One region of the Streptomyces sp. NPDC005281 genome, then DNA from elsewhere that is predicted to be linked to it. Evidence: riboswitches for the same ligand, from Rfam matches in the RefSeq annotation. Region 1 holds a riboswitch; the other holds the start of a gene.

Region 1 (6,968 bases):
CGCCGCTCGCCCGGCTGGAGGGGCAGACCGCGCTGGGTACGCTCCTCAACCGTCTTCCCGACCTGCAACTCGCTGGAGAATCGGCTGATTTGCGCTGGCGCGGAGGGCTCATTATGCGCGGATTGCGCACGCTTCCGGTGGAGTTCACCCCGGTCAAATAGGCCTTGATCGGTTCATCGCCGACCCTTCGGCGCCGCGGCCGAAGGGGCTCTTCCGCATACCGGAAAAGGCCTCTTCGGGGCTACCGGAACGTGACGGTCCATCAAATCTGTGATCTTCGCGTGATCTGTACTGCATCGACTTGTAACCAGCGATCGACTGCGACTACGTTCACCCATCAACGCGGCGCCTCTGCTTCTCACTTAGCAGGAGCCGCGGTGCTCCCCGCTGTCACTCGAAAGGCTTGCGCATGCTCTCCGGGAACGGCCGTCACCGTCGCCCTCGTCAGGCCCCGGCGCTCATCGTCGCCGCGGGAGTGACCGGATCTGCGATCGTCATTCCGCTGCTCGCCGCGACGAGTGCCAGCGCGGCCGACGGGACCACCTGGGACCGGGTGGCGCAGTGCGAGAGCGGTGGCGCGTGGAGCGCCGACCAGGGCAACGGGTACTACGGCGGCCTTCAGCTCGACCAGGACAACTGGGAGACGTACGGCGGTCTCGAGTACGCGCAGACGGCCGACCAGGCCAGCCGCTCGCAGCAGATAGCCGTCGCCGAGAAGGTGCTCGCCGACCAGGGTCTCAAGGCCTGGCCGACCTGCGGGCCGCTCTCCGGGCTCAGCAAGGGCTCGGGCGAGGTCAGCGTCGACACGGGTCTGGCCGCCGACTCGTCGAACGGCGAGGGCGACTTGGGTTCATACATTTCATCCGGTTTGGCGACTTCGCCCAGCTCGTCCCCTTCGACCGGTTCGTCCGCTTCGGGTGACTCGTCGGGCGCGGCCGACAGCACCCCGACCCCCAGCGCCTCGCAGAGTTCCGACGGCTCGGGTGCGACGACCGGCAAGAGTGACGAATCGGCCAAACCGGGTCAGAAGGAAGCCTCTTCGAGCGCTTCCGAGACTCCGGACTCCGGTGGGCGGCACCGCGGCGGGAAGGCCGCGGAGACCGCGACCGGCGGTGGCGCCGACAGCTCGGCCGGCCGGCATGCCGCGAGCGTGGAGAGCGACACCGTCGACGACTCGTACGCCGCGAAGGTCCTTGGCAGTCTCTGGGACTCTTCCGACAGCCCTGGCGCCCAGGACGATTGGGGCAACCTGTCCGCCGTGGACCCGGGTGCGGCCGACAGCGGTCCCGGCCTCGTCGTCCCTGGTCGGAGCATTGCCGTCGTCGCCGAAACGGCCTAGTGGCAGCGGGAGTTCGCGTCACGTTTCGCTGCGGAATGTCCGGTTTGGTGCGAGTGAGACATGAGTCTCAGAAGCCCTGATCGTCTTTGAAATTCCGCCTATGGACTGCTTACGGTCGTGACCGCTCGCCACAGCGGGCTCCGACGGTCGCAACGCCGAATCCTGCCAACGGCCGTACGGGAACAGTCGTCGCGTCATGCGCCGTAGGCAGGAGCGGGGGACCCAAGGTAAGTGCCGGGCCCGGGAGTCGAGAGGCATCCGGGAACGGCTTGGGGTGAAGCCGCGTGCCGAGTGTCCTGGAGACGGGAACGAAGGCGCGTGGCCGGGCAACTACACCGGCCCGAACCCGACAGCTCACCTCGCAGGCGTCGGTGAGGGGATCTCTCCATGCTGTTCTCCAGCAAGGGCAAGCACCGCCGCCCGAACAAGGCCACCCGCGTCGCCACGCTCGCCGGTGTCACCGGTGTCGCCATCGCCGCCCCGCTGATGGCGGCCGGCAACGCCTCCGCCGCCACCACCTCCGAGTGGGACGCCGTCGCCCAGTGCGAGTCCGGCGGCAACTGGTCGATCAACACCGGCAACGGCTACTACGGCGGCCTCCAGTTCTCGACCTCCACCTGGGCCGCGTACGGCGGCACCGCCTACGCCTCGACCGCCGACCAGGCCTCGAAGTCGCAGCAGATCGCCATCGGCGAGAAGGTCCTCGCCGCGCAAGGCAAGGGCGCCTGGCCGACCTGCGGCACCGGCCTGTCGAGCACCCCGAACGACGGCGGCGCGGCCCCGGCGGCCCCGTCCGCCTCCGCCCCCGCCTCCACCTCCTCCTCGAGCGGCTCGCAGAGCGCCCCCGCCACCCGTACGACGGAGCAGCACGCCGCCCGTTCCGCGGAGCGCCCCGCCGTCCAGAAGACCGTCACCACGCCGACCGGCAAGAAGGTCAAGAAGGGTGACGGCGAGTACAAGGTCGTCAAGGGTGACAGCCTCAGCTCCATCGCCGAGAAGAAGCACGTCAAGGGCGGCTGGCAGAAGCTGTTCAAGCTGAACAAGGGCATCGTCTCCGACGCCGACTTCATCTACCCGGGCCAGCAGCTGCACCTCCACTGAGCGGTGCGGCACGCCGGCTGACCTGGCCGCCTTCGGCGGAGGGCGGTCCCGATCCCGGCGCGCGCCGCACGGCTCCGCCGGTCCGTGGCCCCCTCGCACGGCCGGCGCCGCACGGCTTCGGCCGAACCGCGGCTTCCTCGCACGGCCTCCGCATCCGAGGCCGGGTGAGGCCCCCCGTCCCCACGGGCTCCCCGCTCCGGCGCGTGTTCCCCCGCACGCGCCGGAGCGGGGTTTTTTATTTCTTTTTTTGTTCCGTTCAGGAACAATATGTAGGCTCAGTTCCGCTCAAGGGGTGGTCGATCGCTGGCCGATCCCCGTGAGCCGGTTAGGCTCATCCCGCGGGGCTGCCGGCCCCGCGTACCCGCGTCACATCCCATATAAGGAGATGCTCGTGCCGTCCATCGACGTCGTCGTAGCCCGGGAAATCCTGGACTCCCGAGGCAACCCCACGGTCGAGGTCGAGGTCGGCCTCGACGACGGCAGCACGGGTCGTGCCGCCGTTCCCTCCGGTGCCTCCACCGGAGCCTTCGAGGCCATCGAGCTTCGCGACGGTGACCCCAACCGCTACCACGGCAAGGGTGTCGAGAAGGCCGTCCTCGCCGTCATCGAGCAGATCGGCCCGGAGCTCGTCGGCTACGACGCCACCGAGCAGCGTCTGATCGACCAGGCGATGTTCGACCTGGACGCCACCGACAACAAGGGCTCGCTCGGCGCCAACGCCATCCTCGGCGTCTCGCTCGCCGTCGCGCACGCCGCCTCCGAGGCGTCCGACCTGCCGCTCTTCCGCTACCTGGGCGGCCCGAACGCGCACCTGCTGCCCGTTCCGATGATGAACATCCTGAACGGCGGCTCGCACGCCGACTCCAACGTGGACATCCAGGAGTTCATGATCGCCCCGATCGGCGCGGAGTCCTTCTCCGAGGCCCTGCGCTGGGGCGCCGAGGTCTACCACACCCTCAAGAAGGTGCTGAAGACCAAGGGTCTGTCCACCGGCCTCGGCGACGAGGGCGGCTTCGCCCCGAACCTGGAGTCCAACCGCGCCGCCCTCGACCTCATCGTCGAGGCCATCAAGCAGGCCGGTTACATCCCCGGCGAGCAGATCGCGCTCGCGCTCGACGTCGCCGCGTCCGAGTTCTACAAGGACGGCAAGTACGAGTTCGAGGGCAAGTCCCGCTCGGCCGCCGAGATGACCGAGTACTACGAGGAGCTCGTCTCCGCGTACCCGCTCATCTCCATCGAGGACCCGCTGTACGAGGACGACTGGGCCGGCTGGAAGGTCATCACCGACAAGCTGGGCGACAAGGTCCAGATCGTCGGCGACGACCTCTTCGTCACCAACCCGGAGCGTCTGGCCCGCGGCATCGAGGAGGGCTCCGCCAACGCCCTGCTCGTCAAGGTCAACCAGATCGGTTCGCTGACCGAGACCCTGGACGCCGTCGAGCTGGCCCAGCGCAACGGCTTCAAGTGCATGATGTCCCACCGCTCCGGCGAGACCGAGGACGTCACCATCGCCGACCTCGCGGTCGCGGTGAACTGTGGTCAGATCAAGACCGGCGCCCCGGCCCGCTCGGACCGTGTCGCCAAGTACAACCAGCTGCTGCGCATCGAGGAGATCCTCGACGACGCCGCGGTGTACGCCGGCCGCTCGGCGTTCCCCCGCTTCAAGGGCTGAGCCCGCACGGCCCATCGTTTGAAGCACTGAGCCCGCACGGCTCAGGATGCGTCCTCCGTACGTCCCCGTACCCGGTCCCGTACCGTGTGCGGGGACGTACGCACGTGACGGGCCCGCTCGGCGGGCCGGTACTGGGGAGGCGGGACTCATGGCCGTGAAGGACCGGGACCGGTTCTCCACCTCGACCAGGCTGAAGCTGCTCGGCGAGCAGACGGCGGCCAGGGTCTACCGCTCCCAGACCAAGCGGCAGGCGCGCCGCTCCCGGCTGACCGGCCGGGCCGCGCTGCTCGCCATGGTCCTGTGCTCCCTGATCGTCGCCCTCGCGTACCCGATGCGGCAGTACGTCTCCCAGCGCGCCCAGATCGGTGATCTGGAGCGGCAGCGGGAGCAGGCCCGCCAGCGGGTCGAGCAGCTGCGCGACCTCAAGGCGCGCTGGCAGGACGACGCGTTCGCCAAGCAGCAGATCCGGCAGCGGCTGCACTATGTGATGCCGGGCGAGACCGGTTACGTCGTGATCGACCCGGACGCCGCGAAGCAGGCCCGTGCCGAACGGGGCACCGCCGACCGCCCCTGGTACACCAATGTCTGGGACGGCGTGGACAAATCCGACGCCGCCGACCACTGACGACCCATGAACTGACCAGAAAGACACGTGACTCACGGCATGGAAACGCCACCGCCCACCACCCCGCGCACCGAGCCCACCGACGCCGACGTCGAGGCCTTCAAGCAGCAGCTCGGCCGGCCGCCGCGTGGGCTGCGCGCGATCGTGCACCGTTGCCCCTGCGGTCAGCCGGACGTCGTGGAGACGGCGCCCCGCCTCCCCGACGGGACGCCGTTCCCGACCACGTACTACCTGACGTGCCCGCGGGCCGCGTCCGCGATCGGGACGCTGGAGGCGAACGGGGTCATGAAGGAGATGACCGACCGGCTGGCCACCGACCCCGAGCTGGCCGCGGCCTACCGCGCAGCCCACGAGGACTACATCGCGCGCCGTGACGCCATCGAGGTGCTCGAGGGCTTCCCGAGCGCGGGCGGCATGCCCGACCGGGTGAAGTGCCTGCACGTCCTGGTGGGGCACTCGCTGGCCGCCGGTCCCGGCGTCAACCCGCTCGGCGACGAGGCCATCGCGATGCTGCCCGAGTGGTGGCGCAAGGGCGCGTGCGTGACGCTCCCCGGCGCGCCGGCCGGCGAGGGACCGCAGAAGGAGATGGCCGAGGACGGCACGGACCGCCTCGCCGTCGAGCCGGCCGACGAGGACGAGCGGTGACCCGCGTCGCCGCCGTCGACTGCGGTACGAACTCCATCCGCCTCCTGATCGCCGACGCGCACCCGCACACCGGCGAACTCACCGACCTGGACCGGCGGATGACCATCGTCCGGCTGGGCCAGGGCGTCGACCGCACCGGCCGGCTCGCCCCCGAGGCGCTGGAGCGGACCTTCGCCGCCTGCCGCGACTACGCGGCGGCCATCAAGGACCACGGCGCCGAGCGGCTCCGCTTCGTCGCCACCTCCGCCTCCCGGGACGCCGAGAACCGGGACGAGTTCGTGCGCGGGGTGCTGGACATCCTCGGCGTCGAGCCCGAGGTCATCACCGGGGACCAGGAGGCCGAGTTCTCCTTCACCGGCGCGACCAGGGAGCTGGCCGGGCGCGCCGACCTCGCCACGCCCTACCTGGTGGTGGACATCGGCGGCGGCTCGACCGAGTTCGTCGTCGGAGCCGACCGGGTGCACGCGGCACGCTCCGTGGACATCGGCTGCGTACGGATGACCGAGCGTCACCTCGTCCGCGACGGCGTCGTCACCGACCCGCCCACGGCGGAGCAGGTCGCGGCCATGCGCGCCGACATCGAGGCCGCCCTCGACCTCGCCGAGGAGACGGTCCCGCTGCGCGAGGCGAAGACCCTGGTGGGGCTCGCGGGCTCGGTCACCACGATCGCGGCGATCGCGCTGGACCTCCAGGAGTACGACTCCGAGCGGATCCACCACTCCCGGGTCTCCCTCGCGCGCGTCCGCGAGATCACCGAGTGGCTGCTGCGCTCCACCCACGCCGAACGTGCGGCGATCGGCTCGATGCACCCGGGCCGGGTGGACGTGATCGGGGCCGGCGCTCTCGTGCTGCTCTCGATCATGGAGCGGACCGGCGCGGAGGAGGTCGTGGTCAGCGAGCACGACATCCTCGACGGCATCGCGTTCAAGGTGGCGGAGGACGCCGAGGCCGGCAGGTCGGCCGACGCGCGCTGACGCGTCGGGAGCCGACCCCGGACGGCCCCGGTACCCCTTTTCCGGGGGCCGGGGCGGCCGCGCCCTCCAGTGGCCGCACAGGGCTTCGGACGCCGGGTCCGGCGGCGGCACGCGGGCGTGGCACAGGTCTCGTTCACTACTGATCAGTAGCCTCGGCTGAGCGGGTCGGATAACGTATGAGCGTGTCCGAGGGGGTCCCGGAACACCTCCGGAGAGGCCCCGTCGAGAAAGTTCGTGAAGTTCTTCACAAGGAAAAAGGCCCTGTCGGGCGACGAAGGGGCCACTTGGACCCTTTCGCGGGCTCCGGGCGGTCCGGCAGCATGCTCGGCAGAGCGTTGCGGCCACGTTTCGGGGCCGTGAAACACGGGTGCGGTCCGCTGGGCCGAACGGGTTGGGCCGCAGCTCACGCGGTGTTGACAACGGTACGAACCGTACGGTGGTCCACACCCGCCGCCATGGCCTCGATCACGAGGGCGGCGGAGTGTAGCAGAGCCCCTGCCCAAGCTTGTGAAGGGGCGCACGAGCGACCCCCCTGAACCAGGTGGATACTCGATGGCATGAGCACCACGGAGCGTCCCAGGATCCTCGTAGTAGGCGGTGGGTACGTAGGCC
Region 2 (6,968 bases), on a different contig from region 1:
CCCGCGCGTTCTTCCGCACCAACTACGCGCCCAACAACGCGGTCCTGTCCGTCGTCGGCGACATCGATCCGGAGCAGACGCTCGCCTGGGTCGAGAAGTACTTCGGCTCCATCCCCGGGCACGACGGCAAGCCCGCCCCGCGGGACGGCTCGCTCCCCGAGATCATCGGCGAGCAGCTGCGCGAGGTCGTCGAGGAGGACGTCCCGGCACGCGCGCTGATGGCCGCCTACCGGCTCCCGGAGGACGGCACGCGCGCGTGCGACGCCGCCGACCTGGCACTCACCGTCCTCGGAGGCGGCGAGTCCTCCCGGCTCTACAACCGGCTCGTGCGCCGTGACCGTACCGCCGTCGCGGCCGGGTTCGGCCTGCTGCGGCTCGCCGGAGCGCCCTCCCTGGGGTGGCTGGACGTGAAGACGTCCGGCGACGTCGAGGTCCCGGTCATCGAGGCCGCAGTCGACGAGGAGCTCGCCCGGTTCGCCGAGGAGGGCCCCACGGCCAGGGAAATGGAGCGCGCCCAGGCCCAGTTGGAACGCGAATGGCTCGACCGGCTCGGCACCGTCGCCGGCCGTGCCGACGAACTGTGCCGGTTCGCCGTCCTGTTCGGTGACCCGCAGCTCGCCCTGACCGCCGTGCAGCGCGTCCTCGACGTCACGGCTGATGAGGTCCGGGAGGCCGCCAAGGCCCGCCTGCGCCCCGACAACCGCGCGGTGCTCGTCTACGAGCCGACCACCGCCCAAGCCGCGGACGCGGCTGACTCCGCCGACGAGACCGACGAGGAGGCGGCGAAGTGACCGAGCTCGCCACCATGGACTTCCACCCGCAGCCCGAGGCGGGCCGGCCGAAGCCGTGGGCGTTCCCCGCCCCCGAGCGCGGCACCCTGGACAACGGTCTGACCGTGCTGCGCTGCCACCGCCCCGGCCAGCAGGTCGTCGCCGTCGAGGTGAACCTCGCCGCGCCGCTGGACGCCGAGCCCGCGGGCCTGGACGGCATCGCCACGATCATGGCGCGCGCCTTCTCCGAGGGCACCGACAAGCACTCGGCCGAGGACTTCGCCGCCGAACTGGAGCGCTGCGGCGCCACGCTCGACGCGCACGCCGACCACCCCGGCGTACGCCTGTCGCTCGAAGTGCCCGTCTCGCGCCTGGCCAAGGCCCTCGGCCTGCTCGCCGACGCCCTGCGGGCCCCCGCGTTCGCGGACAGCGAGGTCGAGCGGCTGGTGACCAACCGGCTGGACGAGATCCCGCACGAGACGGCCAATCCCGCCCGTCGCGCGGCCAAGGAGCTCTCCAAGGAGCTGTTCCCGGCGAGCGCGCGCATGGCACGCCCGCGCCAGGGCACCGAGGAGACCGTCCGGAACATCGACTCGTCGGCCGTACGCGGCTTCTACGAGAAGCACGTGCGCCCCGCCACGGCCACCGCCGTCGTCGTCGGCGACCTGACCGATGTCGAGCTCGACGAGCTGCTCGCCGACACGCTCGGCTCCTGGACGGGCTCGTTCGCCGAACCGCTTCCCGTGCCGCCGGTGAGCGCCGACGACACCGGCCGCGTGATCGTCGTCGACCGCCCCGGCGCCGTCCAGACGCAGCTGCTCATCGGCCGGGTGGGTGCCGACCGGCACGACCGTGTGTGGGCCGCCCAGGTCCTCGGCACGTACTGCCTCGGCGGGACCCTCACCTCGCGCCTCGACCGCGTCCTGCGCGAGGAGAAGGGCTACACCTACGGCGTGCGGGCGTTCGGGCAGGTCCTGCGCTCCGCGCCGGACGGCACGGGCGCCGCGATGCTCGCCATCAGCGGCTCGATCGACACCCCCAACACCGGTCCGGCGCTCGACGACCTGTGGAAGGTGCTGCGCACCCTCGCCGCCGAGGGGCTGACCGACCAGGAGCGCGACGTCGCCGTGCAGAACCTGGTGGGTGTCGCACCCCTCAAGTTCGAGACGGCGGCGGCCGTCGCGAGCACACTCGCCGACCAGGTCGAGCAGCACCTGCCGGACGACTATCAGGCGACGCTCTACCGGCAACTGGCCGCCACCGGCACGGTGGAGGCCACCGCGGCCGCCGTGAGCGCCTTCCCGACGGACCGTCTGGTGACCGTCCTGGTCGGCGACGCGGCGCAGATCGCGGAGCCGGTCAGGGCTCTCGGAATCGGTGAAGTCACCGTGGTGGCCGCCGAGTAGAACCCGTGCGCCCCGGGAGGGCCCTGACGGCTGAGGAGCCGTCAGGGCCCTCCCTTTTTCGCCACAGCCCCCAAGATGTCCGCATTCGTATGCTGGTTGCCCTTCTGCCCTGTGGGATGCGTTACAAAAATCGTGATCCGTTTGTTGTTCGAAAGAGGCCCCGTCTAGCGTCGGGGCGGCTGTTCGTCATGCAGTGCGCCGCGCCCGCGGCACCGGACAGTCATCGCCGAGTCCCCGTGACGCGAGTCAGGGGAGCCGGGGACCCACGCAGTCCCTGGGGTGAATCGGACGCCCTCTTCGGAGGGAGTCCGTAGGAGACCTTCCTGCTCCGAACCCGTCAGCTAACCCGGTAGGCGAGAGGGAAGGAAAGGATCAGCCCCTACATGGCGTTCACCTGTGGCACCGGCAAGCATCGTCGTACGAGCAGCCGGGTGCACAGCACCACCACGACCGCCGTCGGGGTCGCGGCGCTCACCACCACCGGCGTGATCGGAACCCTGGCCGCCCCCGCGTTCGCCGCGGAAGCCTCCGTCGAGCAGACCGGGCTGACCCAGGCCGTCACCCTCAACGACACGGTCGCCGACCAGATCGACGCCCAGGCCTTCGCGCAGCAGCGCGCCGCCGACGAGGCCGCCGCGCGCAAGCAGGCCGAGCAGACCGCGCGCAAGCAGGCCGCGGAGCAGGCCGCGAAGCTTCGTGAGACCAAGGAGCGCGCCGCCCGCGAGGCCGAGCGAAAGCGCCTGAACACCTTCGTCATGCCGATCACCGGTTCGTACGTCTCCACCGGCTACAAGGCCAGCAGCAGCCTCTGGTCCTCCGGCAGCCACACCGGCGTCGACTTCCACGCCGCGTCCGGCACCTCGGTCCACGTCGTCGGCGCCGGCACGGTCGTCACGGCCGGCTGGGGCGGCGCCTACGGCAATCAAGTCGTGATCAAGATGCACGACGGCACGTACACCATGTACGGCCACCTGTCGTCCATCGGGGTGTCCGTGGGGCAGACAGTCACCCCTGGGCAGCAGATCGGCCTCTCCGGGGACACCGGCAACACCACGGGACCGCACCTCCACTTCGAGGCCCGTACGACCGCGGAGTACGGCTCGGACATCGACCCGGTCGCGTACCTGCGCTCGCACGGCGTCAACGTCTGACGACCGCTTCGCGGCTTCTTCACCGCTTTCGATGCCCCGGCTCACCGAGCCGGGGCATCATCGTTTCCGCGGCCGTCTGTCCAAAAAATATCCATGGATTCCGGCCTGCCATCGGAAATTCAGGCTTCCTGCAATAGAGTCACTGAAGAAGCGTCAATGGACGGCGTTTCACGGGGATTAAAGCGGAGGTCGGTCATGCGTATTCCGGCGCACTCGGTGTGCACGGCGATCCGTGACGACATCGTCGCGGGTGTCTACGAGCGCGGCGGCCGGCTCACCGAGGAACTGCTGGCGCGGCGGTACGGCGTCTCGCGCGTCCCCGTGCGCGAGGCTCTGCGCACGCTCGAGGCCGAGGGCTTCGTGGTCACCCGCCGGCACGCGGGCGCGTGTGTCGCGGAGCCCACCGAGCAGGAGGCGGCGGACCTCCTGGAGATGCGCATGCTGCTGGAGCCGCTGGGCGCCGCGAGGGCCGCGCAGCGGCGCACGGAGGCCCATCTCAAGGTGCTGCGCGGCCTGGTCAGGCTGGGGCAGGAGCGTTCCAGGCGAGGCCACAGCGAGGATCTGCGCTCGCTGGGCGGCTGGTTCCACGAAACGCTCGCGCAGGCGTCCGGCAGTTCCGCCCTGACCTCCGCGCTCGCCCAGCTGCGCCACAAGATCGCCTGGATGTACTCGGTGGAGGCGCCGGCCGATCCCGCGGAGTCCTGGGCGGAGCACGGCGGCATCGTGGACGCGGTGGCCCGCGGCGACAGCGAGCGGGCCCGCGCGATCACGGCCCTGCACGCCGAGCGTGCCACGACCGCGCACCGGCTCCGATTTCCCGGCGGCGAACGGCCGGACCGTGTGAGAAGTTCGCAACATCCCGTAAACATGATGGGCCTGCGTCATTAACACGGACGCCGTATACAAAGAGAGATAATTTGCGGGGCTCAATTTCGGTGCCCTTTTATTTGTGTGTCCGGATTCCTTCCTGTCTCCGGAATTCCGGCACACGACATTCTCGTACCCGCGCCGCGAGGGGCCCGGCGGGGCACCCGGGGGAATCGCCGAGCGGGGTACGGAAACGGCTGAGCCGCGCCACCCGGAGAGGGGGCGCGGCTCAGCCGCATGCGTCCTGATGCCTTGTGGGCGGCTCAGACGGTCTCGGGGAGCTCGTCGAGCCCCTCGGCGACCAGCCTCGCCAGACGGTCGAGAGCGGCCTCCGCGCCCTCGGAGTCCGACGAGAGGACGATCTCCTCGCCGCCCTGGGCGCCGAGGCCGAGGACCGCGAGCATGGAGGCCGCGTTGACGGGGTCTCCACCGGCCTTGGCGATCGTCAGGGGGACGCCGGAGGCCGTGGCCGCCCGGACGAAGATGGAGGCGGGGCGGGCGTGGAGGCCCTCGGTCCAGCCGACGTTGACGCGGCGCTCAGCCATGTGATGCTGCCCTTCGGGTGTTCAGGGTTGTCTAGACCAGTGTTCCATATCGTGAGGCATGCCCGGACGGTCCCGGGTCCCGCCCTGCCGCGGTGTCGGTCAAACGCCCGTTCCGACGCCCGTCACCCTCAGACTGCCTCGCGCCGTTGTCGTACGCGAGCCGTACTCTGGGCCCCATGCAGACCTCGTCGGACCGGCACGAGTACCCAGCCCACTGGGAGGCCGACGTGGTGCTGCGCGACGGCGGCACCGCGCGCATCAGGCCCATCACCGTGGACGACGCCGAACGACTGGTCAGCTTCTACGAGCAGGTGTCGGACGAGTCGAAGTACTACCGCTTCTTCGCGCCCTATCCGCGGCTGTCCGCCAAGGACGTCCGCCGCTTCACCCACCACGACTTCGTGGACCGGGTGGGCCTCGCGGCCACGGTGGGCGGCGAGTTCATCGCCACCGTCCGCTACGACCGGATCAACGCGGACGGCATGCCCGCCTCCGCGCCCGCCGACGAGGCCGAGGTCGCCTTCCTCGTCCAGGACGCCCACCAGGGCCGCGGCGTCGCCTCCGCGCTGCTCGAACACATCGCCGCGGTGGCCCGCGAGCGCGCCATCCGCCGCTTCGCCGCCGAGGTGCTGCCCGCCAACAACAAGATGATCAAGGTGTTCACGGACGCCGGATACACCCAGAAGCGCAGCTTCGAGGACGGCGTCGTCCGCCTGGAGTTCGACCTCGAACCCACCGACCGCTCCCTCGCCGTGCAGCGCGCGCGTGAGCAGCGTGCCGAGGCCCGCTCGGTACAGCGACTGCTTGCTCCCGGTTCCGTCGCCGTCATCGGCGCCGGGCGCACACCCGGCGGGGTCGGCCGCAGCGTCCTCGACAACCTCCGGGAAGCAGGGTTCACCGGACGGCTGTACGCCGTGAACGCGGCACTCCAGGACAAGGAACTCGACGGAGTCCCGGCCCACCGCTCCATCAGGGACATCGCCGAGCCCGTGGACCTCGCCGTCGTCGCCGTGCCCGCCGAGAACGTCCCCGCGGTCGTGACGGAATGCGGCGAACACGGCGTGCAGGGGCTGGTGGTGGTCTCCGCCGGCTATGCCGAGAGCGGCTCCGAGGGGCGCGAGCGCCAGCGTGAACTCGTACGTCACGCGCGCACGTACGGGATGCGCATCATCGGGCCCAACGCCTTCGGAGTCATCAACACGTCGCCCGACGTGCGTCTGAACGCCTCGCTCGCCCCGCACCCGCCCCGCCCCGGACGCATCGGCCTGTTCGCGCAGTCCGGCGCCATCGGCATCGCCCTGCTGTCCCGGCTGGAGCGTCGCGGCGGCGGCGTCACAGGTGTGACCGGAGTCTCGACCTTCGTCTCCACCGGGAACCGGGCGGACGTCTCCGGCAACGACGTCCTGCAGTACTGGTACGACGACCCGGACACCGACGTCGCCCTGATGTACCTCGAATCCATCGGCAACCCGCGCAAGTTCACCCGCATCGCGCGGCGGACGGCGGCAGCCAAGCCGCTGGTCGTGGTCCAGGGGGCGCGACACGGCGGGGCCGCTCCCCAAGGCCACGCCATACGGGCCACCCGGCTGCCACACGCCACCGTGTCCGCGCTGCTGCGCCAGGCCGGAGTGATCCGCGTGGACACGATCACCGAACTCGTCGACGCGGGCCTCCTGCTGGCCCGCCAGCCGCTTCCCCGGGGACCCCGCGTCGCGATCCTCGGGAACTCCGAGTCGCTCGGGCTGCTGACGTACGACGCGTGCCTCGCGGAAGGGCTCAGGCCGCTGCCGCCGCGGGACCTGACCACGGCCGCCTCGGCGGAGGACTTCCACCGGGCCCTGTCGGCGGCACTCGCCGACGACGGCTGCGACGCCGTCGTCGTGACGGCGATACCGGCGGTGGGGGAGACCTCGGCCGCCGACGCTGCACTCGCCGAGGCGCTGCGGTCCTCCGCCCTGGAGGCTCCGGCGAAGCCCGTCCTCGTGGTGCACGTCGAACTGGGCGGACTCGCCGAAGCCCTGTCCGCCGCCGTGAGCACCGCACCGCAGGCCCCCGAAACAGCGCCGGGCGCCGCCCCCGGCGCCCGCTTCCACCCCTCGGACCTGTCACCCGCGGCGCCGAGGGCCGAATCCCCGCCGGACTCCCGGCTCATCCCCGCCTACCCCGCCGCCGAACGCGCCGTCCGCGCCCTGGCCGAAGCCGTCAAGTACGCCCAGTGGCGCCTGGACG

The links. Region 1 has a riboswitch for cyclic di-AMP ahead of ABZV42_RS00425 (transglycosylase family protein). Riboswitches for the same ligand answer to the same signal wherever they lie in the genome.
Region 2: linked by a shared signal. The riboswitch ahead of ABZV42_RS14095 (peptidoglycan DD-metalloendopeptidase family protein) and the one ahead of ABZV42_RS00425 (transglycosylase family protein) in region 1 are both predicted to bind cyclic di-AMP.

What each region holds. Positions count from the first base shown of each region.
Region 1 is NZ_JBEXGX010000001.1:96,186-103,153, reverse strand. It holds gene ABZV42_RS00435 (cytochrome P450) at 1-161, shown strand, start outside; gene ABZV42_RS00430 (transglycosylase family protein) at 476-1,339, shown strand; cyclic di-AMP (ydaO/yuaA leader) riboswitch at 1,529-1,722, shown strand; gene ABZV42_RS00425 (transglycosylase family protein) at 1,727-2,440, shown strand; gene eno (phosphopyruvate hydratase) at 2,826-4,112, shown strand; gene ABZV42_RS00415 (septum formation initiator family protein) at 4,261-4,737, shown strand; gene ABZV42_RS00410 (DUF501 domain-containing protein) at 4,777-5,382, shown strand; gene ABZV42_RS00405 (Ppx/GppA phosphatase family protein) at 5,379-6,356, shown strand; gene ABZV42_RS00400 (NAD(P)/FAD-dependent oxidoreductase) at 6,914-6,968, shown strand, end outside.
Region 2 is NZ_JBEXGX010000008.1:155,718-162,685, reverse strand. It holds gene ABZV42_RS14105 (pitrilysin family protein) at 1-791, shown strand, start outside; gene ABZV42_RS14100 (pitrilysin family protein) at 788-2,176, shown strand; cyclic di-AMP (ydaO/yuaA leader) riboswitch at 2,391-2,547, shown strand; gene ABZV42_RS14095 (peptidoglycan DD-metalloendopeptidase family protein) at 2,560-3,327, shown strand; gene ABZV42_RS14090 (GntR family transcriptional regulator) at 3,523-4,215, shown strand; gene ABZV42_RS14085 (HPr family phosphocarrier protein) at 4,458-4,739, opposite strand; gene ABZV42_RS14080 (GNAT family N-acetyltransferase) at 4,916-6,968, shown strand, end outside.